2 regions of the uncultured Psychrobacillus sp. genome follow, and region 2 is predicted to be linked to the other one. Evidence: predicted binding sites of a transcription regulator. Region 2 holds the regulator's gene; the other holds the start of a gene.

Region 1 (15,173 bases), on a different contig from region 2:
TTTATAATTATTGTTACATGTATATTCTTTAAAGCTATAAAAAGGACCTCTTGTTCAACTAAACCGCTGCGTTAGCTTAAGTGTAACATTCACAAACTAAATCGCTTCACGAAAAAACAACTCTAGCCTTTAACAGAGTTAATTAATTTAACTATTCTCAAAATAAAAAATTTTATGTTACAATACGATTAAATCTGTTTGGAGAAAGGATACAAAACTCTTATGCCAACATTTACTTTGTAATGGATCAACTAAATTGGATAGCACTTTTCCTGATTATTTTAACCAAGGGATTAGTCTGCCCATCTACCATTACAAAGGAACAAGAGCACACCAGTAGTTTCGTATGCTTTTAGGGATCCTTTTGGGGTCTCTTTTTTGTTGTACAAATTAATAACGATTCTACCAATGTCCAAACGGATGCAATTGTTCCTTTATCTTATATGAGGTGAAGGAAATGACCGTTATACGTCATGATTGGGAAATTCTAAAGAAGCAAACAGTTCGTTCAGAGATAAAGCATTGCAAAATGTGTGGGAAAAACTCTACGTTTACCGACACTAATATACGAAGACATAATTCTAATGGGAAGCATATATACCGATTTGCTATTTACAAATGTGAAAAAAACCACACTTGGAATAAAAAGCTAGACATTTATAAAGCTTTTCGTAAGCATGAGAGGGTTTATGGACGAGAGCCTGTACATCAAAAAAGCATTTTGACAGAAATACCCGTCCATCTTTATCTAGAAAATCGAGTATCGGAAGTTCATATAATGATTAAATCTATAGAAGGAGTGTATCGTATTGACTCTCTTCTTTCTCAACAAATACCTGATTGGAGTAGGACTGTTGTCGTTGATAAAATAAAAAGCGGTTCTATTTTGGTAAATGACCAATGCATTAAGCCAAGTATGAAAGTAATGCCTTATGACACTATCATGATTAAGCTAGACTAAAATAGTGGTTCTAGTATGTAAAAAAGGAGGCTTGTGACCAACGTCCAAGTCCTCCTTTTTTTATTTCTTATGTCCTCCAAGTAGGCCCGCCCGCTTAACAGCAGTTCCAGCTTCCGTATAGGAAACTGCACGTAAAACAGCGGTTGAACCATACTTGTTCCGAAGATAATCCATCGTTTTCCCAAGCTTTCGTTCCTTCCACTTCCCTTCCTCAAAAAGGCTTAGCTGCATCGAGTTCTCTGGCTCTAGATTGGTGATCGAAATGGATAGTTTCCTTACCGGACTGCGGTCGTAAAAGTCATCAAAAATCTGCTCGCATATTTTATAGATTTTCATGGTCGCATTCGTTGGTTCATCTATAGAGCGTGAACGATTGAATCCACCACCAAAAACCTCCTTACTATAACCGACCGATAGATGGATAGTGCGTCCAACCATATTAGCTTCTCTTGCTCGCCTTGCCACGTCCTCACACATTTCCAGTATGACTGCCATTACTTCTTTTTTCGTTCGATAGTCGCGAAACAATACTTGACCCTTTCCATAGCTTATTTGACCATCTACAATGGGTGCTCCCAGTTCCGAGAGATCTATCCCCCAGGCATGGTGGTACAGCTGATTTCCCATCACTCCAAATTTTTCCTCCAGTAGATCCAAGGAAGTGTTTGCGAGCTGCCCTACATTGAAAATCCCCATATTATTTAACGTTTTTTCCAATCGTGATCCTATCCCCCACATTTCACTTAACGGGGAAACAGGCCACAGCTTTTTAGGGATGTCTTTATATGTCCATTTGGCAAAGCCAGTTTTTTTGGCCTCTAAATCAAGTGCCAGCTTTGCCACAAGCATATTCGGCCCCAATCCCACTGCACATGGAAGCTGAAACTGATAATGCAGGCCATCCTGAATACGTTTGACTGTACGCTCAATTGGTCCCCAAAGCTTTTCGGTTCCTCCTAAATCAGCAAAGCATTCATCCACGCTGTACACATGAATAGATTCACTTGGGACAAACTGATTTAAATAACGTGTTATCTCCATTGAAACCCGAACAAAAAACTCCATTTTCGGCTCTAGCAGATGGATGGATGGATCGTCTGGTATTTCAAATAATCTGGACCCCGTTTTAACACCAAACCTTTTTTTCATCGGAGGTGAAGCAGCAAGCACAATACTTCCCTTCTGCTCCAAGTTTCCAATAACCGCAATAGGCGTATTCATCACATCAAGCCCCGCCTCTGCCGCAGCACAGCTTGCAAAAAAGCTGCGGATGTCTATACAAATAATGCTTCGATTTTCTAAGCCCTCATACATAAAAGCTTCCCCTCCCAAAAGAAACATTCGTTCCTCTTAGTATATTACAAACATACGTTCTTATTCAATGGTAATGTAGACCATTGGAGGAGGAGGTGTATCGGACTGGCTGACCTTTGCTCGGATGGCCATATTAAATTTAAAAACTCATTACAATTACGGGTTTACTTGTGAGGTGCAAAACGTAAAATGACCGTCTTAATAACACAGTATTTCACAAAATGAATCACAGTATATTTCAAAGATAAAAAAGGTTGCAACAAAAGTCTCTTCAAAATACAATATAGCTGTTTTCCGCTACGGCGGGCGCTTTCTGCGGTGCACGATTTCAATCTCCTCGTCGCTTTGCTCCAACCAATGAGAAGAGAGAAATTATTTTTTATTAGAAATCAGTTATCTTAAAAAAGTAAAGACATGAAATCAAGTTTGGACTGCCCCCTGTCAAGTAGACAGTGTAAATAATAAAAATTGAACTAAGCGGCTTGAGCTCTGAATTCTAAAGGGCTCAGGCCGTTTAGTCGTTTTTGATAACGTTGATGATTGTAAAAGTAAATATAAACATCAACTGCTTTTCTTAATTCCTCAAACGACTGGAATTCCCGTAAATAATACATTTCTGATTTCAGTGTACCCCAAAAATTCTCGATTGGAGCGTTGTCCAAACAACGGCCAACTCGGGACATGCTGTGCGTCATTTTAGCGCCATCTACGATGCGTTTAAATCCCTTCGAAGTATATTGAAAGCCACGATCACTATGAATCATCGTTAAGGCGCCAGCTGGTAATTGTTCGATCACTGGAATAATCGTGTCAAAGACTAAACGATTATTATTGGATTTACCTAGTTTATAACCAATAATCGACCCGTCGTGTAAATCAATAATCGCACTTAAATATGCTTTTCTTCCGACACCATATTTGAATTCGGTAATATCTGTACACCATTTTTCATTTGGCTTGGAAGCCTTAAAATTACGATTTAACAGATTTTCTGCAACGTGTTGTGGTGTAGATTTCTTATATCCTTTTCGTTTTCGACGAATGACAGATTGTATTAGATACATACGCATTAAACGGTAAATTCGTTTTTCATTGTACGTAGGTGAGCCTGCCAATTCACGATAACGATTGATCGTCAGCGTCATACGACGGTATCCATAGATTCCATCAACCTGGTCGTATAGTAGGCGAATCCCCTCTAATAAAGCTTCGTTTTCTTGTTCGCGCTTTGTTGAGGTGCGCGCGCACCATTTATAATAGGCAGCACGTGAAATTTTAGCGATTTTACATAAGACGATAACCGGAATTCGTTCCTCTGTATGTAGTTCCTGAATCGCTAGATAACGCTGTTGTAAGCGAATTTGATTGATTAACGCCTCCTCTCGATTTCCTCTAACTTTTTTAAGAATAAGTTTTCTGCACGCAAGCGTTCCATTTCCCGTTCCATTTGTTGCATGCGTAATTTTAATTTCTCTTCATCTGTTAATTCTTCCATTGATTTCGTGCGCCCACGACCGTCTTTTAATGCCATTTCGCCTGCTGTTTCTAATTTCTTCACCCAGCTATACACTTGTTGATACGAAACCCCATATTTTTCTGCAGTTGCTAGATAATTTCGTTGATTGTTTAAGCAATATTGTGCAATTTCAATGCGTTCCTCTACCGTTGTTGATCTAGCTTTAGTCATAGTTTTACTCATTCCTTTTCTTGAGTCTTTTAATTCGCTATGACTATTATACTTGCGAATCCAACCATACAAAACAGAATCACTACTCACTTGATATTTTGCGAGTATTTCATTCATGGTTAGTCCATTACGTGTATAATCTAGTACCGCAGCTTCCTTCAGTTCTTTGGAGTAAGGTTTCCAAGTTTTTGATTCCTTCAACCCCTCTAATCCTTCCGCTTTATATTTCACTTGCCAACGGTAAAGTGTAGTATAGGTTAATTCATGCATTCTACAAATTTCTTCTAATGTATATTTTCCATCCTCAAACAGTTGGAGAACGGTTAGCTTTTGTTCAACTGTATGCTTACTTCGCGCCATAAAAAAATACCCCCAACAGGTAAACAGATTTTTGTTTTTTCATCTGTCTACCTATTGGGGAGCATATCAGTTGCTGATCTCACGTCTTTTAATTTATTGACTAGTTATGTCACAGATCTTTTCTATCTTTTTTAACGAACGCCTCAATCAGTTGATTTATTACAAAATAATTTCTTCCCCGATACTTATAGCACGAAAAGGATTTATTTCCTTCGATTTTAACGATTCAATAAAGTCTGGAGTTAAATCCTCTTTGTTAATAATTATTGTTGTAGAACCAGATACTCCACCGTTTAAAAAAATGGGTTCAATAGATTCGGGATTCTTAAGTCGCTGATAAAAAATACTGTCTAAAACAATAGTTGCATAACTAAAATCATCTGCATAATTAGTGAATTGAAAGTTAACTTCAAAAATGAGGTCATCATTGTTTTCCTCTATCTCATAGGTGAAACTTTTTACTTCTGAACTTTTATTAGGAAATAAGATCCACACTAAGCATAATAAAAAAATCACAGATATAATGAAAAATAGTACTTTGTTTCTTTTCAAAAATTCCCCTCCATTTTATTAACCTGCCCGGTTAGCGCTAGGACACCCTTTTACAATCTTTCTAGATCCGTAATATCATTTTAACATAAATATCCATTATCCTAATTGTGTAATTCACCTACTAATCCCCAAAAATTAAAACAGTAAAAACGCACTGTGAATTACTTTTTGAATTTAAGTGCGTTTTACTATGTTTGTGCCTCTAAAATAAACTCGTTAGTTAACATAGGCTTGTCTTTGATGTGAGCCTAGCTGTCATTCACTCTACATCGTAACCTCTGCCTTTAGAGGATATTTATAGATTTCCCTAAACTTTCTGCTTTTCTTTCCCCTCATGTAAAAGTTGCATTTTATCCTGTAGCTGTTGCTTATTCCATTCCACGACGTCCTCAGATACAAACGCCACTTTCTTTCTCTTTGGAATTCTGACTTGCCCATTCACTGCCCGAGTATAACCTTCTATCATGGCGGAAATGGCTAAAATAACTAAGGCAAAGCATATAGCAGGGCCTAGTGGGAGCCAAGGCACACCTTGTAGGTAACGGAAGGATGATCCAAAAAGTCCAGCCCATTCATAGGCAATCGATTTTGGAGGGTCTCCAAACATAGGATCATAGCTAACTGCCGTACCTCCAATATATAATTGCAACAATCCTAGATGTGTGAACACCACTAATGTTTCTACTACCTGTTGGCCATATAAAACAAATAACTTCTCTCTCATCATTGGAAATAGATGACGAGTAATAATTCTTGGTCGGCCGGCACCCAGTGTTTTAGAAGCTAAAACATATTCCTCCTGATAGAGAAGGTTCGCCTCATTACCTATAAGTGAAGCTACTATCGGTACCGTAATGATTGCCATTAATACCACTTGAATAATAATTCGCTCCCATACTGTTGTAGAAAATCCCTCCATCGGCTCCCATAACACAGGGTAAAGCATTAGATAAGAAAAGATCGTCATGGGAATATAATGTAGAGGATCAATAGCACTGTTAATAAGCGTACGTCTCTTCTGCCAATAAGTACCGATTGCAAACCCTAACGGTACTGCGATGAGCATTCGGACAGCTGCAACACCCATTGCCGATATGATGGTATATTTTGCACCAAGCATGATTTTAGCAAACATGTCATAGCCATACTGATCCGTCCCAAGTGGATGCATCCAGCTAGGGGATAGTGGCGCAGCTTCTATAACTCTGCCATTCTCCATTAAAAAGTAGGTTTGCTTCGGATCTGGTCCAAAAATCCATTCAAATATAAAACTGCCTAATAAAAAGAAGGCTAATATAATAAATCCAAACACAAAATAAGGCTGTCTCCACACTGATTTTTGCTTCATCCTATTGCTCTCCCCTTGTTCACATGACGTAGAAAATACCATTCACCAAAGCTATACAGGAGGAACACTGGGAAAAAGAAGCTACACACCGTTATAAAAAATAACTCTCCGGTTATATTGGCACTCAAATAAAACATAATACCTGGCATGTTAAACATACGTTCTAGGATAAATAAGTTGGAAAGCATAAACCACATCGTTTTTTTCGATTGAAAAAAGATACTAATAATCGCATTTCTAAACATATGTATGAGTAAAATAATCAATTTGCCGAATCCAAGCGATCTTGCAAGCTCTGTATACATTTTCCGTTCCTCTGCCTCAAAAGTAAGCATACTTAATCGGTAAAGCTGAACCATAGGAAGAATCATCAAACATACTACTGGAAGCAAATAAATTTTCTCCCCACCTGTAACGGCTATCTTCACAAATACTCCTGTATGCCTATGAATGATGATTACTAGAAGCTGAATGAGCATTATAATCAATATATCCGGAATTGATTCCAAAAAGAAAAAAACAGTTTTAATCCGCTGTCTAACTCGTTCTTTACATAACATAGTGATCACAGTAAAAAATAGAGCTAACAGAACAGCCACTATAAGTGCCAAAAATAAAGTCTCGAGAGAATATTGGATGTATTCTCCAATATGCAAACCCGCATATTTTTCTAATAGTTTACTTAAAGGAAACAATCCAAATAGGTGGTCTCTATATTCTTTCCACCAAAACTCCCCTTGCTGGAAGCCTGTAATTAACAACGGTAATCCACTAATCAGTACAATACCAATAAACGCAACACCTAGCTGAAACATCCATCTCCAAAAAACTTTCATAATAATCCCCCGTGACTAAAATTTACGATGAAATTATCATATCACAATAATTAACGAATAAAAGAGAATTTTCAGGAGACTCAATATATTTAGAGGAAAAAGGTAGTTTTTAGTTTTAATTGTTAGATGCTTCACTTAAACTATGATTCCTAACAATCTCTGTAATGGGTAAATGGTTAACTTTGAAGTTTATGATGAAGAGGAAGGTTTTTATCCGACTATGTCGAATAAGTTAATATATGTAAAGTAATGAATATAAGTGGCATTACTCAATTCTGGAGCGACACTCAACGGTGTAGTTTATCTACGGGGGATTTTATATGATAAGCAAAACAAAAAACTCTAAATATCTAGATTTCAACAGCTATTTCAAGAAATTATTTCCCTATATCTTTATCCCAACTTTATTAGTATTTCTGATAAGTGATTCTTTCATTACAGATAATCCGTTTAAGGAATTAGAGGATTATGGTTCATTTTTATTTGTAAGTTTATTTTCCTTATTAATGGCAACTATATTAAGCTCAGTAATAATTAGTCTTATCTGGGCTTTTACTAAAAAGGTCGACTAAATTGAATAACTGTGTTTTTATTAAAACACCACAATCAAAAAATGAGCTTGGAGTACGTGGTCCAGCTCATTTTTTGCGTCATTTAATATAACGTTCAGAAAAATAATCTATAAATTATTGGCTAACTTTTTTCGGGAGTAACTGTGAGAACCTTAGTTTCTTTCCCATATTCTAAACGAATAGTTTTTCTTGCCTCAATTGGTGATCGGGCGTTCACCGCTATAACCTCTACTACTCCATTCACTTCCATCTCCACTAAAAAGCATTTTGCACCACATTTCATATTAAACCCTCCTCAAGCATTACTTTAAATTTATCTAAAAAGAAACTTTTAATCAAAAATTAGGATCATCGAATAGATAGTTTAGAAACATGTGACCTCGAGTGAATTACACTCAATTTATGGGACACTTATCATATTTTATGGGCGAGTTTTCACTGTTTATGGGACACTCTCCAACCATTTACGGGCGCTTTCCTTATTTATGGGACACTTCTTAATCCTTATGGGACATTATTTCATATTTTACGGGCGAGTTTTCACTGTTTATGGGACACTCTCCATTCATTTATTGGCGCTCATACGGGGAGACTCCAAATGTTTAGGATTGTTCTATCCTTTAAAAAGGAATTCTGACATTTCGGTAGAATAAATATAAATACCACTTATTAGTCTAAATTGCTTTGCTCAAGGAGGACTTAATACATATATTAATAAATGGAGGTGATTTTCAAATGAAGGAAGTAAAAGAGCAGCTTATACATAGCTGTAACTATTTAGAGGAAAGAGAATTAGTTCAACTAAAAAGTGCCATGGATTTTGCTGAAAAGGCGCATGTTGGCCAAACACGAGCAACTGGTGAACCTTACATTATCCACCCTTTCGAGGTGTGCCTGATTTTGTCCGAATACAAGGCGGACATAACGACTTTAGTCTGCTCCTTACTTCATGATGTAGTGGAAGATACAACAGTTGATCTCAAGGAAATCGAGCTTTTATTTGGAAAAGATGTCGCCTTTATCGTGGATGGGTTAACGAAGTTTGAAAAAGGTACGTTTGAAAAAGAGGAGTATAGTGCCATTAATATGGAGAAGCTCCTATCCTATGCTATTCAAGATATACGAATAGCAGCTATTAAACTAGCAGATCGTTTGCATAATATGAGAACCCTGGCTATCAAAAGAACGGAAAAGAAAATTCCCTATTCAAACGAAACACTTCTTTATTTTTCACCATTAGCAGAAAGAATAGGGTTGTTTACACTCCAAAGGGAGTTGGAAGAGCTAGCCTTCAGCTATTTGCATCCGGAACGGTATAAGCAATTTCGAGAGAAGATAAATAACTATACAAAAGTTTATGAAGAATCATATGAGGAATTTATTACCAAACTAATGAAAGAGGATACTTCACACATAATTACCAAACATAGATGGATTAATATCCCCTTATTTCAAGGGTACAACTTGTTAAGTGAAGGATTTTACCTTTCTGATATGTTTACTGTTCACATTACCATTGATTCTACCTTCAACTGCTATACAGCTCTTGGTCTCGTGCATTCCACATTTGAAACAATGCCAGATCATTTTGTAGACCAAATTGCCATTGAAAAACACCCCTTTATCAAACAGCTCAAAACAAAGGTTAGGGTAGCTGGGATTCCAATGACAATTGTTTTACAGGATAGGCAAACACAATACTTCTACCAGAATGGGATATTCGCTTGCTTAAAGACCATTGATTCTACAACTCTAAGTACCTCTCTTTTAGGGAATTCGATTCCTTTTGCTAAATCCATTACCAATAACCCAATTGCATTTTGTGAGCTAGTCTCTTTAGAACTTTTTTATAAAGAAATAGAAATATACACACCAAAAATGGATATTATTAAGTTACCAATTAACTCCAACATCATTGACTTTGCATATGCACTTAATCCGAATTTGGCAAATAAACTAGCCTTTGCCAAAGTAAATGGCAAGATAAGCTCACTTCAAACAATTTTAAAGGATAAAGATATAGTAGAGCTCCATGTGAAAAATAAAATCACCGCTAATGCAAAGTGGCTTCATTTTGTGAAAACCTCAAAGGCTGTTAAAGAAATAACCGATATCGTGAATGATGAGACAAACCCTGCCTAACATTCCATAAGAGTCTAGCAATCTTATGGCGTGTTAGGCTAGTTTGCGATTAATACTATACTGTTTAATGATTGAACATTCTTATTTGAAGCTTTCTCTAGTAAGGCATAATAACTCTGAATTAGCGTCTGTATTTTAACGGGAGAATGATTAAATTTCTCTCTCACTGATATCGCATAGTCTACTTCCCATTTGCCGTCCTGTAGGAACGATGCATCCACATTTTTCGAGTCAACAAGGTTCCAATCTGACTCTTTCAGCATATCTTTAAGTTGTTCCTTGTGGAAAATATTTTGGATATTACCCTCGTCTTCAAACTGTTCTGCATATATTGCCAATATGCTCGCTGAATAAAAGTGGGCAAGCTGCTCTGGCTTAGTCCATTCTAAATCCCACTCAGCGATACATATGCGCTTAGCTACCTTCTTTAATCGTTTAAGATAAGAAAGCAACGTAGCAGGTTCTTGAAAATACCAAAGACAGTGAGAGAGAATAGCTACATCATATGCCTCGTCTATTTTCATCGTTAGGAAGTCTGCTTCTAGATCAAAAGATATTCGGTTACCTATTGGGGACGATTTTATAAAGTCAGTTGCTTCTCCTAAGGTTATGGGTTTACCGTAATCTCTGCCAGCAATATCAATTGCCATTACAAATCCTGTTTCACCTACTGCATCTGCCAATGCGACTGTTGTATCACCTTGACCACACCCGATTTCTAGCACTCTCATGCCCTTTTCAATATTAAAGGCTTGTACCAGCCCTAGGCGATGTTGAAGCTGTATACGTTGAATAGAAGAACTTCCTACTGTCTTCATATAAGTTAATAATTTTTCCATTTTCACTACCCTTTCACTAAAGTTTAAATGAAAATAAACAATAGTATGAATTAATGTAATATACTTACTTTATCATAACAAAAGGAGGAACAAAATGATCAAGAAGTTACTGGATGAAACTGAAAATATCAGCTACTTTGTTTACTTAACCAACCGAGGAGATGCCTTCCCTAAAATAGGTGATAGCCTAGAGGAAATTTATACAAACCTTCGAGAAGAAGTTTCTATGGGTTACACGGATCTGTGGGTACTAAAGAGAGTTGGATTGTTGAATAAGCATGATACATTCTACTTTTCAGAAAACGATCGAACAGCAGATGACGAATTAAAAAGAGCCCAATACCTTCCTGAAAAGATTTATATCACATTCACCTTTGTACAAATTAACGAAGCAACTTCTCCTATGTACACCAATTCAGGCGGCACTATGACCCACCTCACTTATGAAGAGGCAGAAGAGTATGCTGTTAAACATATTGATAAAATGAAACAGAAATATCCAGAAAGAGAGTTTTATGTTTTATATGCTCGTTTAGTGGAAAGAAATACTTGGCATTAATAGAGACTTGAAAAGGGACCATTCGCGAAAGAATGTCCCTTTTTTTAGTTTTTATTCGAGTGCTATTTCAATCTCATGACCACCAATCGTCACACTTATACCTGATACTCTTTGTTGTTTAACGATAAGCTGATTCATTAATACACTTTGTTCTAACAATGGATAAAAATTGTTTATGATTGCATGCATCTCGGCAGTTGTGTGAAGGGTGATATTTACTCTTTTTTCTACAGGTAAAAGCAACTGCTTCCGATAGGATTGGATTGCCCTGATTAACTCACGCATCCACCCCTCACGTATCAAGGCTTCCGTTAATGTCACATTTATCACAACGGTCATGTCATTACTAGTTCCATAAGCAAAGCCATCCTTTACTTTATTCTCTATTAAAACGTCTTCTAGTAAAACAAGATTTTCTTCTAACTTTATACTTCTATTTTGAATAAGCTCGCTTACCTGACTAGATGTTAAGTTATTTAGCCTCACATTAATACTATTTGAATGTTTGCCAAACTTAGCAGCTGATTTTTTAAAATCTAATCTCACAGTTGAAGTAAAATATTCTTCTCCGCTGTTAAGCAGATGAATCTCCTTGATATTTAGCTCTTCCCTTATAATATTTTCATATGCACTCCAATTTATTGGCTTGCTGCTCTTCACAAACAATTGTGCTAGAGGCTGCTTTACCTTTATAGCAAGACTGTTGCGAATGCTTCTTCCTAGTTCAACAACCTGTAATACCTCACCCATTTCTCGCTCGAGTAATTGATCGATTAGGGATTCATCAGACTGTGGATAATCAGCAAGATGGACACTTTTCCCAGTAAGTCCCACGTATATTTCTTCCGCGATAAAAGGTGTAAATGGCGCAAGTAATTGGCTTACTTTAGTCAATACCTCGTAAAGCGTTTCATATGCTGCTACCTTATCCTTATTAAGACCACTTGACCAAAAGCGTTCCCTCGACCTTCTTACGTACCAGTTGCTGATTTGTTCCACTAAATGTGCAATATCTCTGGCTGCACTCGTAAAGTTAAACTCATCTAATTTAATGTTAACGTTGCGAATTGTACTATGAAGGCAGGATAGAATCCATTTATCTAATGTTGTTTGCTGAAGGGCTTTATCTCCCGTTACCACATATTTATCTAAAGTAGTATAGAGCGTATAAAAATGATAAACATTGTCTAATGTATCAACCAGCTTAGATTTCGCCTCTTGAACAATTCGTTCGGAAAATCTTTTTGCATTCCAGGGGGCACTGTCAACGAGTAAAGCCCATCTCAGCGAATCTGCCCCATAGTGTTGGATCAGCTCAACGGGATCCAACGCATTTCCTTTGCTTTTAGACATCTTTTGGCCGTTCTCATCTAAAATATGCCCAGTGGAAAGAACACGCTTATATGGTGACTTACCTGTGAACAGTGTAGAAACAGCCAAAAGACTATAAAACCATCCTCTTGTTTGATCAATCCCCTCTACGATCAAATCTGCTGGAAACTGTTTAGAGAATAGCTTCTCATTCTCAAATGGATAATGATATTGGGCAAATGGCATAGAACCGCTGTCAAACCATACATCAATTACCTCAGGAGTTCTCCTCATAGTTCCAGCACACGAAGGGCAACAGAGACGAACATCATCTACGTATGGCTTGTGGAGCTCAATACTTCCTAGAGGATGTAGCGAATACTTGCTTAATTCTTCTATACTCTTAGGGGCGAGCTCAAGCTTACAATTGCTGCATTCCCACACATTAAGTGGGGTGCCCCAATAACGATTACGACTGATATTCCAATCGACCATTTGCTCTAAAAAGTTGCCGAACCTACCATGTTTGAGGTGCTCTGGATGCCAAGATACGGATTCATTATTAGCTAAAAATTGTTCTTTTAAGGCTGTAGTTTGTATAAACCAGCTTTCCATTGCGTAATAGAGCAATGGGGAATCACAGCGCCAGCAATAGGGATAGCTATGCTCGTATTTTTCCTTGTAAAACAGTAGCCCTTTATGGGAGAGTAATCGTATAATCTCTAAATCACACTCTTTAACAAAACGTCCTTCCAACCCCTCGACGGCTATTGTAAACCTCCCTCTTTCATCTACTACATGAATAAAAGATAAGCTATTTTCCTTCATCACTTTGTAATCCTCTTCCCCATACGCTGGTGCGATATGGACAATACCAGTTCCGCTATCACTTGAAACATAATTTGCGGTAACTACTTTATATCCCTTTTTTACATGTACAAGATCAAAAAGTGGGGTATAGGAAAGACCCTCTAATTCTGCCCCCTTTAAGGTGGAAAGAATCTCATATCCATCTTTCAAGACTTTTTTAACTAAATCTCTTGCGAGGATATATACCTCCTCCCCTTTCTTCGCTCGAACATATTCAAGCGAAGGATTAACCGCTAGGGCTACATTTGCCGGCAGTGTCCAAGGAGTAGTAGTCCATCCAAGAAAATACTCATTCTCTTTATGTGTAAGTTTAAACTTAACTATTGCTGATAAGTCTTTAACCGTTTTATACCCTTGAGATACCTCATGTGAACTTAAGGTCGTTTGACAACTAGGACAATATGGGGAAACCCGATGACCTTTTTGCAGCAGACCTTGATCATGTATAGTACCAAGGATATTCCATACACTTTCAATGTAGCTATTACTCATCGTCATATAGGGGCTATCCATATCGACCCAGTATCCCAGCTTTTCTGTGAAGTCACGCCATTCCTTTTCATAAACAAATACACTTTCCTTACATTTCTTGATAAATGCTTCGACCCCATAGTCTTCTATATCCTTCTTACCAGAAATACCAAGCTGTTTTTCTACGCCAAGTTCAACTGGTAGCCCATGGGTATCCCAGCCCGCTTTTCGAATGACCTGATAACCCTTCATTGTTTTATATCTAGCGACCAGATCCTTTATCGTTCTGCCGAGGGCATGCCCTACATGTGGCAAACCGTTCGCTGTAGGAGGACCTTCGTAAAACACAAATGTAGGATTTCCATCTCGTTGCTCAATAGATGCTTGAAATACATTATGCTCCTCCCACATTTTTCTTATCTGCCGCTCGCGTTGTAAAACCGTCTTCTTTACGTCCTTGTTAACCATCTGATATCACTCCACGTTCAAATTAATAAAACATACAAAAAACCCGCCCCAGTAAAGGGACGGGTTTAACCGTGATACCACCCTAATTCCATTGAAATCTTCACCTCAATAGCACTTAGCCACGTACAAGCATACGCGTTCCTTTTAACGGTAGACACCCGATCACACTTACTTAGTTCAGTGCGACTTCTCAGAGAGGATTTTCAAAAATAACCCAAACACCGACTTTCAGCATAGCATCGGCTCTCTTTGGAATAGATTTATCTTTTACTTTTTCTCATCAACGAATTTGTATGGTTTTATTGTGGATAAATTTATCATGTATGTAAAACGAATGTCAATAGGATTATTTGTTACTTAGCGAAAAATATAAATATTCGATCTTTTAGTTCGTTTCAAATGTTACTGATCCAAGGAACAAGCTTATTCTCTAAGCGCATAATAAATTAGAAAGTCTACCCATTCTTCCTCTTCCATAGAAAACTTCTCTCGTGTGCACTCGTATTTAAAGCCGGCTCTTTTAGCAAGAGTTTCGGACGGTCTATTATCAACATTAATATGAAGTTCAATTCGTTGGAACTTTAACGAGTCAAAAAAATATTTTTTAGCTTCTCTCACACTTTCGACTCCATACCCCTTTTTCCAATATTGGTTATGAATAGAATATCCCATCATAGCCCATTGATAATCCATCCTAAGAATTGTGATTAGTTCTACCTTTCCGATATTAACTCCATCCTCTTTTCTAAAAATACCCATTATATACATTTCATCGTTCTCTTGAGCCTTATTAAAACCTTTGATCCAATCAGAGAACCATTCATTAGACGCCTTCTCCATTATTTTGTATCCTTCGTCATATTTATATTGAGAAGGTAATCGA
Region 2 (15,173 bases):
AAAGCCGTCGTCCGCCTTTAATATCTCCTCATCCAAGTTTGCACTTCCGTCGGGAGCAGGAACTCCGTCTTCTGTTATAGGAGCAGTACCTTGCTGTAAGCCTACAATTGTTTGGGGAATAGAGACGGCCCAGCGTTCAATGGTCCCTTTTCCATATTTAATTTGAAGAAGGGCATCTCCATTGCCCTCTAGTAACGCTCCAAATTGTTGGATCTCTAACTGATCTCCAAAATAGACCCATGGATCCGCGTGTAAATAACGAAGAGACGTTGACTGGTTAAGAAAAGAAGAAAGCTCTGCATAGCCTATAGCAGGAATAGAATGGGAACTGAAGCCTAACCTTTCTTTTAGACAATGAAGATCGCCATATGAAATTACTGTACCTCCATTTTCTACATAATCTAAAATTTTAGTTTGAGCAGCTTCTGTATTAGGGCAACAAGCCACCATCATTAAATCAAAGGAGTCAAGCTCCTCGATTGAATCTATTTTTTTATAAGGCAGTCTTACATGATCAAGAATCTCTTCCAAATAGCGGTCAAATACATTTTCCCCTTTCTTCCACTGTTTTTCGGTTTCCTCTCTATCTAAAAGAACCCCCACTTTTGCCATCCTCATTTAACGGTCACTCCTCTATAAAAAAGACATGTATATTACCTGTCTATAATATTGTTATGATAATCATAGTATAACTGGGTATTTTTATCAATTAGTTATTTGAAAATTTTATAAACTTTTATATTTGTAGGATGACGTTAGCTACAGGTGGGTTTAAAAAGGAACAGAAAAAAGAGCTTGGAAATATATCTCCAAGCTTAATAGATTTTAATGCTTTATTTTTTGCTTAATTGAAAGTTCATAATAGAGAAGAAATTCGAACCCAGTAGTTCTCCGCTACGGTGGACGCTTTCCTGGGGGCACGTGGCCTTAGCCTGTAGTCTCTCCCTCGAGCTTGTCCCCTAGGAGTCGCCACCTTCTCTACGAACAAAAAGATTGTCTTACAAGAATCAGCTGGCTTCTTAAACAAATAAACCGTGAAATCAAGCTACAGATTTCACGTTTCTTTAATTTATTTTTCTCTCAACCTCATTCACTTATAATATTCAACGCACCATGCTATAGCATAAGCTATGCCGGAAGCAACTATTGTTCCTGCAAATAAATAGATAGGAAATGCAGGATGTAGATAAATGTAATTTGTAGAAAGAACCATAATCAACATTGCAGTAATTGCACTCAATGTAAAAGCAACATGAGAAGCTCTGGATGCTTTATTGGTGATGCTCAGCTCCCGTTCATCTCCATCTTGAAATTCTCCAAACTTCAAAAGGATGTCTGCCCTTTTTTTTGACTTCAATCTTAGAGACAGAATTGATTGAAGTATCATTAATAAAATACTGAGGATAAATGGCCACCAACTAAATTTTACTTCCACGTTTATAACTTCACCGTTTGACAACCCTCTATCAAATTCATCCATCAACCAGATGTTTTCATAAGCAAACCCCATTGCAAATGCAAGCACCCCTATAATAATGATTTTGCTGATACTTTCAAATAGAACAATCTTCATTTGCCATCCCCCTTGAAAAAGATTTTTTCAATTGGCTCCTGAAACACTTCCGCTATATTCATCGCGAGTAACAGCGATGGCACATAGGTTCCTTTCTCCAGCGAGACAATAGTCTGACGCGTTACACCTACTTTTTCTGATAAGTCCTTTTGTGTAAGGTTAGACCTTGCTCTCAGTTCTTTTAAACGATTCTTTATCTCCATTTATTCCCTCCACTGTTTTTTAATTACCTTTAATGTAAAGTAAACCAGACATAAAGTAAAGTATTTCTTACATTAAAGTGGAGATAAATATAAGTTCATATAATCAATTTCTAGTTCATAAGTGAAAAAACTTTAGTCCTCTGAAGTAAATTACCTGGTCAGTATCGTTATAAATTTTCACTCATTATGATTCAAAAATGGCCCCTAAAATTTTGCTGTCCGCAAAATTCTAGGGGCCATTCATTTTTTTTAGAACTTAGAACCACTAAAGCCATACTCATCGAGCAATTCTTCGAAGGATTTGTTTTTTTCTTTTTGTTTCTTTTCAAAAGCAAGCTGTGCCTGTCTTTCTTCTTCCTTCTCTTGCTCAGCTGTGACTAATTGCTTCTTAGTTTCTTTTAACTTAGCAAGCACATCCATAGAAAGCTGATCTGAAAGAGAATTCCCATCTTCTTTTACAGCTGAAGATTTAAAATTAGGCTGTTGCTGTCTTTTTTGTTTCTTCTTAGCCAATATTATTCACCTACTTTATGAGCGTTTCACAATAGTGGCTACGCCTTGTCCTCCACCTATGCAAAGTGTCGCCAGCCCCGTTTTAGCATCTCTTTTCTCCATTTCATGAAGTAAAGTAACGAAAATTCGAGCACCACTCGCACCGATTGGATGACCTAAAGCAATTGCTCCACCATTTACATTTAGTATATCATGATTGAAGGCAAGCTCTCTATCTACTGCTATAGATTGAGCAGCAAAAGCTTCATTTGCTTCAATTAGCTCGATTTCACTTAAGGATAGTTTTGATCTATTCAACACTTTTTTCACTGCTTCCACAGGTCCAATTCCCATCACGCTTGGATCTACTCCAGCAGATGCATTAGCAAGAATTGTAGCTAATGGTTTTAAGCCTAGTTCTTCAGCCTTTTGTTTGGACATTACGACAACAGCTGCTGCGCCGTCGTTAATACCCGAAGCATTTCCAGCCGTAACTGAACCGTCCTTTTTAAAAGCAGGACGCAAACCAGCTAGCTTTTCCTCTGTTGACCCTTTTTTCGGATATTCATCCTTATCAAAGATAACAGGCTCGCCTTTTCTTTGAGGAATCTCAACAGGAACTATTTCATCATTAAACTTGCCGGTCTCTACAGCTTCTGCTGCTCTTGCTTGAGACCGAGCAGAAAATTTGTCCTGCTCCTCACGTGAAATATCATAGCGGTCACAAAGATTTTCTGCTGTTATTCCCATATGGTAATCGTTAAAAGCACACCATAGACCATCAGAAACCATACTGTCTACTACTTTTTGATCGCCCATTCGGAACCCTTCTCTAGCATTTTTTAATAGATATGGAGCTTGACTCATATTCTCCATACCACCAGCAACAACTATATCTGCATCTCCAGCAATAATCGCTTGTGTTGCCAAATGTATTGCTTTAAGACCTGAACCACATACTTTATTTATAGTTAAAGCCGAAACGGATTGTGGTAAACCTGCTTGTATCGAAGCCTGTCTAGCAGGGTTTTGTCCAAGACCAGCCTGAAGCACATTCCCCATGATTACTTCATCCACTGATTCCTTAGAAACTCCAGCTTTTTCTAAAGCCTTATCAATTACAATTGCTCCAAGCTTTGTTGCCGGAACATCCTTTAGTGCGCCTTGAAAAGAACCAATAGCAGTTCTAACTGCACTTACGATTACAACTTCATTTGTCACGTGAATTTCCTCCTTCATATCCCCTATTTTCAATAAAACTATGAAACAAAAATTTTAAAATTTGCTTGTTCAACCAACCTTTCTTTACAATAAAAGAGGGAGGGATGAATATGTATAGTTTACCAAAAAAAGTGACAATTATCGAGGTAGGTCCACGGGATGGTCTACAAAATGAAAAAAATGTAGTACCAACTGATGTAAAGCTGTTATTTATCGAGCAACTTCAACAAGCTGGGGTAGAGGAAATGGAACTAAGCTCCTTTGTGTCACCTAAATGGGTACCACAAATGAGTGATGCAAAAGAAATTGTTACAAATGCGAAAAAAGTGGGTAGACAATTTGTACTAACACCAAACAAAAAAGGAATAGACCTAGCATTGGAAAATGGAGCTAAAAGTGTCGCTGTTTTTGTTGGCGTTTCAGATAGCTTTAATAAAAAAAATATTAACAAAACTACTAGAGAAAGTATGAATGAATTAAAGCCTCTTGTAGAAAAATTAATAGAAGACGGATATTTTGTCCGTGCATGTATTTCCACTGCTTTTTATTGTCCTTTTGAGGGTGCAGTCGATCCGGAAAAAGTAACTGAACTATGTAAGGAATTTGTGTCATGGGGTGTACAAGAGCTTAGCGTGGCGGACACTATTGGAATGGCGAATCCAAAAGAAAGCTACGCACTTTTCCATACGTTAATAAATGAGTTTCCTCATACATTAATTACTGCCCATTTTCATGATACTCGCAAAATGGGTATTGCCAATATATTTGCAGCGTTACAAGCAGGTGTATCTCGATTCGATACTTCGGCTGGTGGTTTAGGGGGGTGTCCTTTTGCACCGGGTGCAACAGGCAATGTAGCAACTGAGGATGTCGTGAATATGCTACATAAAATGGATATTACCACTAATATCGACATAGATGAATTATTAAACGCTGTCGACATAATTTCTCCTTATGTGTCCAGACCAATTGAAACAGGTATGTATAAACTATTTAAAAGCAAGTAGGTGTTGACCTTGAGAAAAAGAGTAATTGTTTGGACGAGTATTTTTACAAGTATTATTTCTGCTGTTGCTACTATATTCGGCTTTTTTCTTACAAACAAACTTATGTATATGAAGAAAAAAGAAGATGATTTTATTTATAACCGGGAGCTTACATCCAAACGATTTGATGAAGCTTGGTATACAGCAGTAAATAAATTAGAGCGATGGATCCCCTCTAAAAACGGATACTCACTTAAAGCGATTTTCATCGAGCCATTAGAAACGAGTAACTACGTTATTATTTGTCATGGCGTTACAGAGAACAAGATCAATTCACTTAGATTTGTTAGGATGTTTGAACGACTGGGATTTAATAGTGTTGTATATGACCACCGTAGACATGGGGATTCTGGTGGAAAAACGACAAGCTTCGGTTATTATGAAAAAATGGATTTACAGGCTATTGTGGAAGCCGTTAGAGAAAGGGCAGGTGAAAATGCAGTTATTGGTATACATGGAGAATCCATGGGCGCAGCCACCACCCTTCTCTATGCTGGTTCCATTGTGGATGATGCAGATTTCTATATCTCCGATTGTGCATTTTCCAACTTTGAAGAGCAAGTGTATCACATTATGACTCAAACAACCCCTCTTCGTTCAAGCTTAGCAATCCGATTTGCAAATTTTTTCTTAAAGTTTCGAGATGGGTACACCCTGAATTTAGTATCCCCCATTGATGTAGTAGACAAAATTGAAAAGCCTGTCCTATTTATTCATAGCCTGGAGGACGATTTTATACTACCGAAAATGACTGAGGACTTATATGAAAAGAAAAGAGGTCCAAAGATGTTAAAGCTATTTGATATTGGGGCTCATGCTAAATCGTTTAATGAGAACAGCAAGGAATATGAGGAAATCGTCTCAGATTTCTTAAAGCAATATGACCTGCTAGGAGAAGAGAATCCGATACAAACTTTTACGAATAACTGATTCTAAATTTTTCTAACAGATAAAGAAGATGACCTTTAATACTTGGGTCATCTTCTTTTAATGTAGCTGGACATTGAACATGATGATCTTAACGCTCATTTCATGGAAAACGTCCGCTAGAAGCTTAGAAATCATTTCCATTTGGTTTTTAGATAGTATAAAAAAATATTCCAATTTAATAATGTAATAAAAGGAGTTATATCAATTGGGGATTTTGCATTAATAAGGCGAGGATTATATATGGAAAATAAATTAAAGTTATTAGAACATGTTCGCTCGACAGCTCAGTTCGGGATAGAATATACACATAATCCGTATGATATTGAAAGGTATGAAATGATGCAGAGTACTTCGAATTAGCGAAATTAAGAAAAGCATTATTGGATTTGTAAATATCGTTCGACATTACTCGATACGCAGAGTAACACCTTTACTAGTAGAAAATACAAAAACAATCGACTAATCCTAAAATTCAATGAATCCAATTGAATGCTTCTATATTAAGACTTTAAGATTATACTTGAGTACCTAGTTGTACCTATATTAATCCAAAAATATATTTTCAATAGATTCGGATTCATTCTTATAAATTTTATACATAAAGTACATCAAAATAATAACAGCAAAAAGTAAAGATGATTCGCAAATGTGGTCCTCAGTGAGTATAGTTGTTTTAAGCGTGAATTCATTTGGTTTAATAGTAGCGATATGAATTTGATTTATTTTCACTTCTATCTCGTTGCTCCAATTTTCCTCAATTCGTATGTCTTGTTCATCAATATTTCCTAAAACACAAAAGTAGAGTAGGCTATTCCCTTGCTTATCTTTCAAAAAATAGGTCTTCTCTTCTGTTTCAATGATGTATGTAGCAATAAGAAAGTTTTTGATATTTCGTTTTTTAATCCCGATCTTAATTTCGGATCCCTTGTGAGCAGTAAATGACACTACACTTCCCTTTTCACATCTTGAAATATCTGCTTCTTCAATGGTTCCAACACTCTCTTTCTCCCTGTTTTCCACTTGAATAGCATTCTTTTTTTTCATGTATAACACATCATTGAATTGATATTGTTTCATTTGTATCTCACCTTTCTCAGTGGCTTATTCATGGTTATACATTTTTTATATCCCTCACTCTAATACTTATTACGATTTAAGCAATATTAAGTTTCAACTACATAATTATTCTATAATTTGGCCGGATTGTTCATAAAAAAAGACTATAGACAACTCAAATATAAATGAGTTGTCTATAGTCAGAAAGCACTTTGCTAAGTGGCTTTATTATTTATTTTGCATTTTATTCATTTGGTTCATCATTTGTTTCACTTGTTTTTCGGATGGTTTACGACCCATCTGTGCCATCATCATACGTAGCATTTGTTCGTTGATTGGTGGATTTTCTTTCAAATATTTCATCATATATTGACGTGCTGCAAAAAATCCAATTACAACACCACCGATTAAAGCGACAATTACTATAACAACCCATATCCAAGTATCCAATGTTTTTCCTCCTTTACCAACTTCTCTACGTGTACAAGACACCAATTGAAATTATACTATAAATTGGCTAGGCATTCTATATAATTTCTTTTAAAAAATAGCAATTCGAATACTTTTAAGACCAAGTATTCGAATTGCACATAAGAATATTATTTTTGTAGTAAGTTTTTCATTTTAGAAACAACATTTTCTACATTAAATCCGTATTCTTTCATAACGATTTCACCAGGAGCACTTGCACCGAATGTATCGATTGCAATTACGTCCCCTTCGAATCCAACATAACGATGCCAACCAAGAGAAGATCCCATCTCAATCGCAAGACGTTTTGTTAAATTAGAAGGTAGTACTGCATTTTTATATGCAGCATCTTGTTTTTCAAATCTATCCCATGAAGGCATAGAAACTACAGAAACTTGAATTCCTTCAGCCGCTAAAGCTTTTTGAGCTTCTACTGCTAGCCCAACCTCTGAACCAGTTGCTAATAAGATACCTTCTGCATTTTCTGCTGGAGAAACGACATAAGCACCTTTTGCAACTCCCTCACTTGCTTGTTCCACAGAACCTTTTAGTGTTGGTAGATTTTGACGTGATAGAACTAATACAGTCGGTTGATCTTTAGAAGAAACAGCTAGCTTCCATGCTTCAGCAGTTTCGTTTGAATCAGCTGGTCGTATAACTGATAGACCTGGCATCGCTCTTAGTGATGCTAAGTGCTCAACTGGCTCATGAGTTGGACCATCTTCTCCTACTGCAATACTGTCATGTGTAAATACATAAGTAACTGGTAATCCCATTAAGGCAGATAGACGAATTGCTGGTCGAACATAATCACTAAATACGAAGAATGTACCGCCAAATACATGAAGACCACCATGTAATGCCATACCGTTAAGTGCAGCTCCCATTGCAAATTCACGTACTCCAAACCAGATGTTTTTACCTGCATAGTTTTCAGCAGAGAAATCGCCAGCATTTTTAATAGTAGTTTTGTTAGAACCAGCTAAGTCAGCACTTCCTCCAAAGAATGAAGGTAGATTCTGAGCAATTGCGTTAATTGCTTCTCCTGAAGCAGCACGACTTGCCTGTGAAGAACCTTCTTCATATGATTTAAGAGCATCTGCAAAGTTTGCAGGCATTTCTCCTTTAATCGCTTGATTTAAAGTTGCTGCTAATTCTGGGAATTCTTTTTCATATGCTGCAAATTTATCATTCCAAGATGCTTCTTCTTGAACGCCTTGACGTTCTGCAGCTTCCTTGAAAGTCTCGTATACTTCCTCTGGAACATAGAAATCTTCCTCAAATAACCATTTGTACTCTGCTTTAGCTAAAAGAGATTCTTCTTTTCCAAGTGGCATACCATGCGCATCTGCTTTACCTGATCGGTTTGGTGAACCAAATCCAATGACTGTTTTAACTTCGATAATAGTTGGCTTATCATTTTGTGATTTAGCTTTATCGATAGCAGCAGAAATAGCTTCGATGTCATTTCCATCTTCTACGTATATATGATTCCATCCATAAGATTCAAAACGCTTAGCTATATTTTCAGAGAAAGATTTATGTAAATCTCCATCTAATGAAATATCATTACTATCATACAATACGATTAATTTATCTAACTTCAAGTGGCCTGCTAGTGAAATAGCTTCAGCAGCTACACCTTCCATTAAATCCCCATCGCCACATAACGCGTACGTATAGTGATCAACAACAGAGTGTCCTTCTTTATTATAAGTGGCAGCTAAATGAGCCTCGGCCATTGCCATACCTACAGCCATACCAATTCCTTGTCCTAATGGACCAGTAGTTGCTTCTACCCCAGCAGTGTGGCGGAATTCTGGATGTCCGGGAGTTTTAGAGTTCCACTGTCTGAAGTTTTTAATCTCTTCCATTGGAAGATCATATCCGCCAAGATGTAGCAAGCTGTATAACAGCATAGAGCCATGACCAGCAGATAAAACAAAACGGTCGCGGTTAAACCAATTAGGGTTGCTCGGATTGTGGCGTAAATGTTTTGTCCATAACGTATAAGCCATTGGTGCAGCCCCCATTGGAAGACCAGGGTGACCAGAGTTTGCTTTATCGATTGCATCGATAGAAAGAGTACGTATAGTCGTAATTGCTAATAAATCTGATTGTAATGACATGAATGACATCCTCTCGAACAAATTTTTTTCTATATTATTAGTGTAGACAACAATCTCTGTATTATCAAGGTTTCTAAAATGATTAGTTAATTCAGAAATTTACCCTTTTTTGCTTGCTGAACCTTTTCTGGCGTTACGTCATTTCCAGAAGGGTCAATAACTTTCACATGTTCAATTGTATCTCTCATCGTCGCTCTAAACGTTTCCAAATATTCTTTGCGTAGTGCACTTTGTTCTTTTGCCTCTTCAATAGATAATCCACTAGACTTAGATTTCTTTGACAGCTCGTTTATACGTGCTAATTTTTCTTTACTTAACATTTAATTTCATCCTTTCAGCTATCTCTTATATAAAGGTATGAAAAAAACACACGAAGTGCAAGTCTTTACTCTTCGTGTGCTTCTTTATATTCAATATATCTTCTATGTACGGTAGCTTTACTTATATGAAATCCTAACCCTTTGAGAGTGGATGTAATTTCCTCATAAGTTAGTCCTGCATTTCTTAACCGGACTATTTCATCAACTGGTATATCTATACGATCTCTTCCTTCAGGATTCCCTCGAGTTTTTAAATTCTTTTCTGGCTTATAACCTTGCGAGATTGCTCGTTTCATCCCACGTTTAATTTTGGCGTTGTGAATTTTGCGTTGATACTCCTCAACTAAGGCAAGAATTTCTAAAAGCATAGAATCCATTTCATTAAGGTTTAATATCCCTTTATCTTGCAATGTAAATACGGTAGTATTCGTTTTCTGCAGCATATGAAGGACTGCCATTCTCCCATTTCCTCTGCCGATTCTAGTTTCATCTTGGACAAATACAGCTTTAATATCATTCTCCTTCACATAATTAAGCATTTCTAGTAGGCCATCTCTCTCCACATCGTACCCACTATGCTGGTCTAAGAATACTTGAGAAACCTCATAACCCTGTTTTGTTGCAAAATCTATTAACTCTTCTTCTTGTCTCTCTAGTGAAGTTTCTTGAGTAGACTTGTCTGTACTTACCCGACAATAAATAACTGATTTCATTCTCCTGCTACCTCTGTTCCATAATTTAAGTGATAGTTCTCACTTACCTTTGGAATTACTATAACATCTCCTGGTTTAATAGAGGTATCATATAAATTATTCATTTCGATAACTTTACTTATCCAGTCTTCTTTTGAATCTTTTACTCCATATTCACTAGCAAGTCCCCAAAGGGAATCTCCTTGTTCTATATGAATTTCGTAATCTTTTTCTGCCGAGATTGTATGTGTAATAGCCATAGTTGTTATGAAAATTAGATTAAGTCCTAAAAATAACGCTAAAAAATAATTGTTTTTTACCCAATTCATGTTAAAACCTCCAAATAAGAATGTTTGTTCGTATCTACATTTTAATACTAATGCGAACATTTGTTTTTGTCAACATATTTTAGAACCTATGTTTGCATATTGTATAGGACACTGTTATACTATTAACAAGTATTAATATAGTAGGTAATTTATTACTAAAAGAGGTGAACTCATTGAAGAAAGCGTCGAAAAGACAGGAAGATATTTTAGCTTTTATAAAAGAAGAGGTTCGTAAAAAAGGCTATCCACCTTCCGTACGTGAAATTGGCGAGGCTGTTGGACTTGCCTCAAGCTCTACAGTGCATGGTCACTTAGCAAGATTAGAGAGTAAAGGGTTAATTCGGAGAGATCCTACAAAACCACGCGCTATTGAAATTTTGGACGGTTTGGAAGTTTCTGTGGAAAGACAGGGTGTTGTGCATGTTCCTTTGGTTGGTAAAGTTACTGCCGGTATGCCTATAACAGCTATTGAAAATGTTGAAGAATTTTTTCCTTTACCTGAAACGTTTGGTACATCGGACGACCATCTATTCATGTTAGAAATTATGGGTGACAGTATGATTGAAGCTGGAATCTTGAATGGAGATTATGTTGTGGTTAAACAACAACAATCTGCTAATAATGGGGATATTGTAGTTGCAATGACTGAGGACGACGAAGCTACTGTGAAACGGTTCTTTAAAGAAAAAACATATTTTAGATTACAACCAGAAAACTCGACTATGGACCCTATTATTGTGAACCAAGTTTCGATTTTAGGAAAAGTAGTTGGAGTTTACCGACATATCCACTAATAATCTCTTGACTTATTTCCGTATCATAGTATGATTACGTAGAGCCGATATCATATCTAAACTAGAAAGTGGACATTTCTGTTTAGATCATCGAAAAACCCCTTCACATTTATATGTGAGGGGGTTTTGTTTTTACTAATAATTTCTTATCTTGCTTTTACACCTTAAGTCTACACTTCCCCCTCGTCTTTTTATGAAAGAACTTAACAAAAGAGAATCATAATCTACTAACCGTGGAAAGGAAGATTCAAATTGCAATTTCCTTATCGTAACGATTTTCGAAAAACCTTAATACCTTACCTTAAAAATTTGTCTGAAGAAAATTGGGTGAAAGTTCACCCTAATTACTCTAATAATGTAGCCTGGGTAGTATCTCATATAGCCACAAGTGAGGATTTCTGGATCAATGAAATAGCTTTTAAAAAGAAACCTAAAGTTACTGTTGATGCTTATTCACCACCTCGAGAAATCTTAACAGCTTACGAGGAAATCAGAATGGAAACTGATTTTATTCTTAACTCTTTGGATGTTTTACAATTTGACCAGCTTATAGACGTGCCATCATTTTCTGACGGGTGGATCCCTCCATCAGTTCCGACAATTGGTTGGGTATTTCAGCATGTGTATGGTCACGAGGCCTACCATATTGGTCAACTAGCTGTGATTGCCCATCTGAACCAATTTGAAAAACCATTATTCTAACAACTATTACATACATTTCTACTAAAAAATATTAAATACTCTATTTTTCATTTATTTTATACAATTTTCTCCTTTTTTGGTTTTTCTTTTTGCGACGAAGGGTAAAGTTTTATAGTTCAAGAAAAACCTTCCATATATGTGTGTTACAACCCAAATAAGAAAAGGAGAGAAAATATGAGGAAAGGACTAAAATTAATATTTTTACTTTCGTGCACTATTTACTTAGTTGCCTGTAATTCAAATGAAGAGGTTACTCCCCCAATAGCTGACAAGGAAAAACGACCAATAGAACTTAAAGCTAGTAAAACAGAGGCAGAAATGGTATCTACTAAAGTACCTGAAAATTTTAAAGATCGAGAAGCCGTTGAAACGTATGTCACGGAAGTTAGGGAAATTTATATGGAGACTACTAATTTAGGAGCTCAGTGGGATGCTCTAAGAATAGGCTCCTCCACAGGAGAGGTAACTCCTCCAGAATTCGCTGAAGTAATCAGAACAGATTTGTTACCCCAAAACATGGCTATTATTGAAGTAATTGAAGCAATAGTCCCTCCGAATGATGAAATTGCTCGTACCCATGAACTTTTTATAGACGCAATCAATAAACAGCATATAGCATTTAGTGAGGTTGCTACTGCTATGGACACATACGATTCCAATAAAATGACTAAGGCGAACGAAATTTTGAGTGAGGTAAGAAAACTTGATCGCGAATTTGGAAGAGAGATGGAGAATTTACTACTTGAATATAATATAGATTGATTTGTAAAAAAATCACATACACCAAAAGACATTAAGATGGCATGATATATTCATGTCCATCTTTTTTTATTTCCAAAGAACCTCCTTCCCTTTTTCATAACATCTGAGTGAATATATTTCTGACAGACGCTTTCAGTTGTTCAGGTTAAGCCATCATCCTGATGTCGTGACCTGCCGCTACAATCACTTATTTGTAAATGTTAGCGTTTAATCAGGATTTTGCTATTTAAGAAAATACTCATCTTTATATTTTTATATCCCCTTAAAACACCCTATTACCAACGCACAAAAGCTATTTTACAAGCGATCATTAACCAAATAGCAGTGACTTCATTTTTTCATCTGAATATATTAAGTAAGTGATTTTTTATTCATCGAAAATAAAAAGAAATCAGCTTAGGAAGGTCTTAGTATGTCCTTCACTGGTATCGCATTTGTTAGCCCGTTTAAAAGATGTATGAAAGATCCGTGTACTAAAAATATAGTACTTTCCAATTACAGGAAGGGGTTAATAAAATGAAGAAATGGTTCATGATAGGGTTAATTTCCCTTATTCTGGGAGTGACTGCCTGTTCTCCATCTTCAAAGGAAGCAAAGCCCGAGAAGGAAACGGTGGAAGTCGTCAAAAAGGAAGAAGAGTCTGAAACTAAAGTAGAAAAAGAAGTTACGAAGGAAGAAGAAAAAACAGAAGTTGTGACAGCCGACAAGGAATTGATACAGTATTATGTTGATGATGTACGAGACGCTTATATGCAGGTATCTGACTTAGCGGTACAGTGGGATGAACTTAGAATGGGTGCATCAAATGGTGAAATCGATAGCTATACATTTGCTACTGCCATTTATGAAGAAATACTGCCGCAAAATATGTTTGTACTAGAAAACATAGAAGCAATCATTCCCCCTAATGATGATATTGCAGCTACCCATGAGTTACTAATAGATGCCATTAGCAAGCAGCACATTGCATTTAGTGAGGTTGCAGCCGGCATGGATGCCAACGACCCAGATAAAATTACAAAGGCAAATGAAATTTTAAATGAAGTACGAAAATTGGATCGTGAGTTCGGCAGAAAAATGGAGACACTCATCAAGGAATATGGAATAGATTAATACAGCTATAATAAAGAAAGAATATAAAAAATGGGCTGGTAAACATTTTGCCAAGCTCATTTTTTAATAATAAGGTTTAAATAAACTGATTATAGCCATTAAAACTAGTATCAAAGAGATCATCATAAATGTATAACCCATAAATACTTTGTTCTCTTTTTTTAAATCGTTTAACCCTAATAGAAAACAATTTGCACCTATGAACAACGCCATAAAAGGTAATAAATTCAGTTCGGTTAGTAAATCTAAAACTCCAAATACAATTGCACATACCAACAAGGTTACTCTTATTTTTTCGAACATCAATGCACCTCTTCACTTGTACCATATTTATAGTGGAATGTATTATTCTTCTCTCTTTCTCCTTCCTACCCTATAGAAGTAGACACTTCATATATCCCCTGTAAAAAAATCACCAAAATAATTTTATTCTCGCCACGTCTTCATACACTATTCTCCTTTCTAACAATGAACTCCTTTATCTTTCCTTTTTTAGTAATTAAATCTCTATCATAACTCATAAAAAATAACATTATTGGGCAACCTCTTAATGTTTAAACAAATCTTTTCTTATGATTGGTGGAGAAATATATGGGAAAGTCAAAAAAGCCGTTTTATAAAAAGTGGTGGTTCTGGGTAATCGTCATTATTATAATCATTGTATTAACTACAGGTGGCGGAGATGAAGACGCTACAAATGATACCGCAACCGATCAAACTACAAACAAAACGGATGATACCACTACCTCTGACAAACCTACAGAGGAAAAGGAGGAAACCAAAAAGAAGGATGACGGGAAGATTAAATCGGGGACTTACAAGGTTGGGACCGATATTCCAGCTGGAGAATATATAGTGTTTGCAAAAGGCTACACGTATATCGAGAGCTCTAAAGATAGCTCCGGAGCATTGGAAAGTATTATTTTCAACGATAACTTAAGTAAGGGTGCAAATTCCTATGTGACTCTTAAAGATGGGGAATATTTTAAATTCCAGGATGGAGAAATGTATGCGGTAGACCAGGCACCTTCAGTTATTCCAGAAGACAATGTCTACACGGATGGTATGTATAAGATTGGAAAAGATCTCCCTGCAGGAGAATATAAGATCACTTTAGGTACAGATTCTGAATTAGGTTATTACGAAGTATCTAAGAGCAGCTCTCATCAGCTGGAAGATATCGTAACGAATGAAAATGTACAAGCTGATACTTATTTAACTGTTTCAGATGGTCAGTATTTGAAGCTGCAAGGTGTAACCATTAATACAAAGTAGAGGAAGAAAAGCGTGGAGTAAATATACCCCGCGCTTTTTCTTTTTGATGCATCCTTCTTATTTTA

Evidence for each region. The regulator LexA, encoded in region 2, represses DNA repair genes until DNA is damaged. The targets are predictions, from matches to a motif close to CGAACATATGTTCG.
Region 1: a site for LexA is predicted at 2,323-2,336, ahead of Q0371_RS07415 (UV damage repair protein UvrX). Genes of this name have one in related genera too.

What each region holds. Positions count from the first base shown of each region.
Region 1 covers NZ_CALIED010000034.1:5,040-20,212, forward strand. Annotated here, with positions in the region: partial or broken gene Q0371_RS19200 (MFS transporter) at 1-1, opposite strand, end outside; gene Q0371_RS07410 (cytoplasmic protein) at 458-961, shown strand; gene Q0371_RS07415 (UV damage repair protein UvrX) at 1,022-2,275, opposite strand; one part of gene Q0371_RS07420 (IS3 family transposase) at 2,749-3,689, opposite strand; one part of gene Q0371_RS07420 (IS3 family transposase) at 3,689-4,322, opposite strand; gene Q0371_RS07425 (hypothetical protein) at 4,482-4,874, opposite strand; gene Q0371_RS07430 (ABC transporter permease subunit) at 5,182-6,222, opposite strand; gene Q0371_RS07435 (ABC transporter permease subunit) at 6,219-7,058, opposite strand; gene Q0371_RS07440 (hypothetical protein) at 7,752-7,913, opposite strand; gene Q0371_RS07445 (HD domain-containing protein) at 8,366-9,772, shown strand; gene Q0371_RS07450 (methyltransferase domain-containing protein) at 9,811-10,611, opposite strand; gene Q0371_RS07455 (hypothetical protein) at 10,706-11,170, shown strand; gene ileS (isoleucine--tRNA ligase) at 11,222-14,290, opposite strand; T-box leader at 14,343-14,583, opposite strand; gene Q0371_RS07465 (GNAT family protein) at 14,714-15,173, opposite strand, start outside.
Region 2 covers NZ_CALIED010000071.1:30,020-45,192, reverse strand. Annotated here, with positions in the region: gene Q0371_RS14610 (hypothetical protein) at 1-618, opposite strand, end outside; gene Q0371_RS14605 (hypothetical protein) at 1,091-1,573, opposite strand; gene Q0371_RS14600 (helix-turn-helix transcriptional regulator) at 1,570-1,776, opposite strand; gene Q0371_RS14595 (YqkE family protein) at 2,026-2,289, opposite strand; gene Q0371_RS14590 (acetyl-CoA C-acetyltransferase) at 2,305-3,507, opposite strand; gene Q0371_RS14585 (hydroxymethylglutaryl-CoA lyase) at 3,600-4,496, shown strand; gene Q0371_RS14580 (alpha/beta hydrolase) at 4,506-5,465, shown strand; gene Q0371_RS19220 (NUDIX hydrolase N-terminal domain-containing protein) at 5,706-5,825, shown strand; gene Q0371_RS14575 (hypothetical protein) at 6,009-6,542, opposite strand; gene Q0371_RS14570 (YneF family protein) at 6,750-6,971, opposite strand; gene tkt (transketolase) at 7,121-9,121, opposite strand; gene Q0371_RS14560 (DUF896 domain-containing protein) at 9,208-9,441, opposite strand; gene Q0371_RS14555 (recombinase family protein) at 9,507-10,154, opposite strand; gene Q0371_RS14550 (LysM peptidoglycan-binding domain-containing protein) at 10,151-10,462, opposite strand; gene lexA (transcriptional repressor LexA) at 10,636-11,256, shown strand; gene Q0371_RS14540 (DinB family protein) at 11,509-11,958, shown strand; gene Q0371_RS14535 (hypothetical protein) at 12,133-12,720, shown strand; gene Q0371_RS14530 (hypothetical protein) at 13,237-13,833, shown strand; gene Q0371_RS14525 (hypothetical protein) at 13,897-14,136, opposite strand; gene Q0371_RS14520 (hypothetical protein) at 14,425-15,108, shown strand; gene Q0371_RS14515 (N-acetylmuramoyl-L-alanine amidase) at 15,166-15,173, opposite strand, start outside.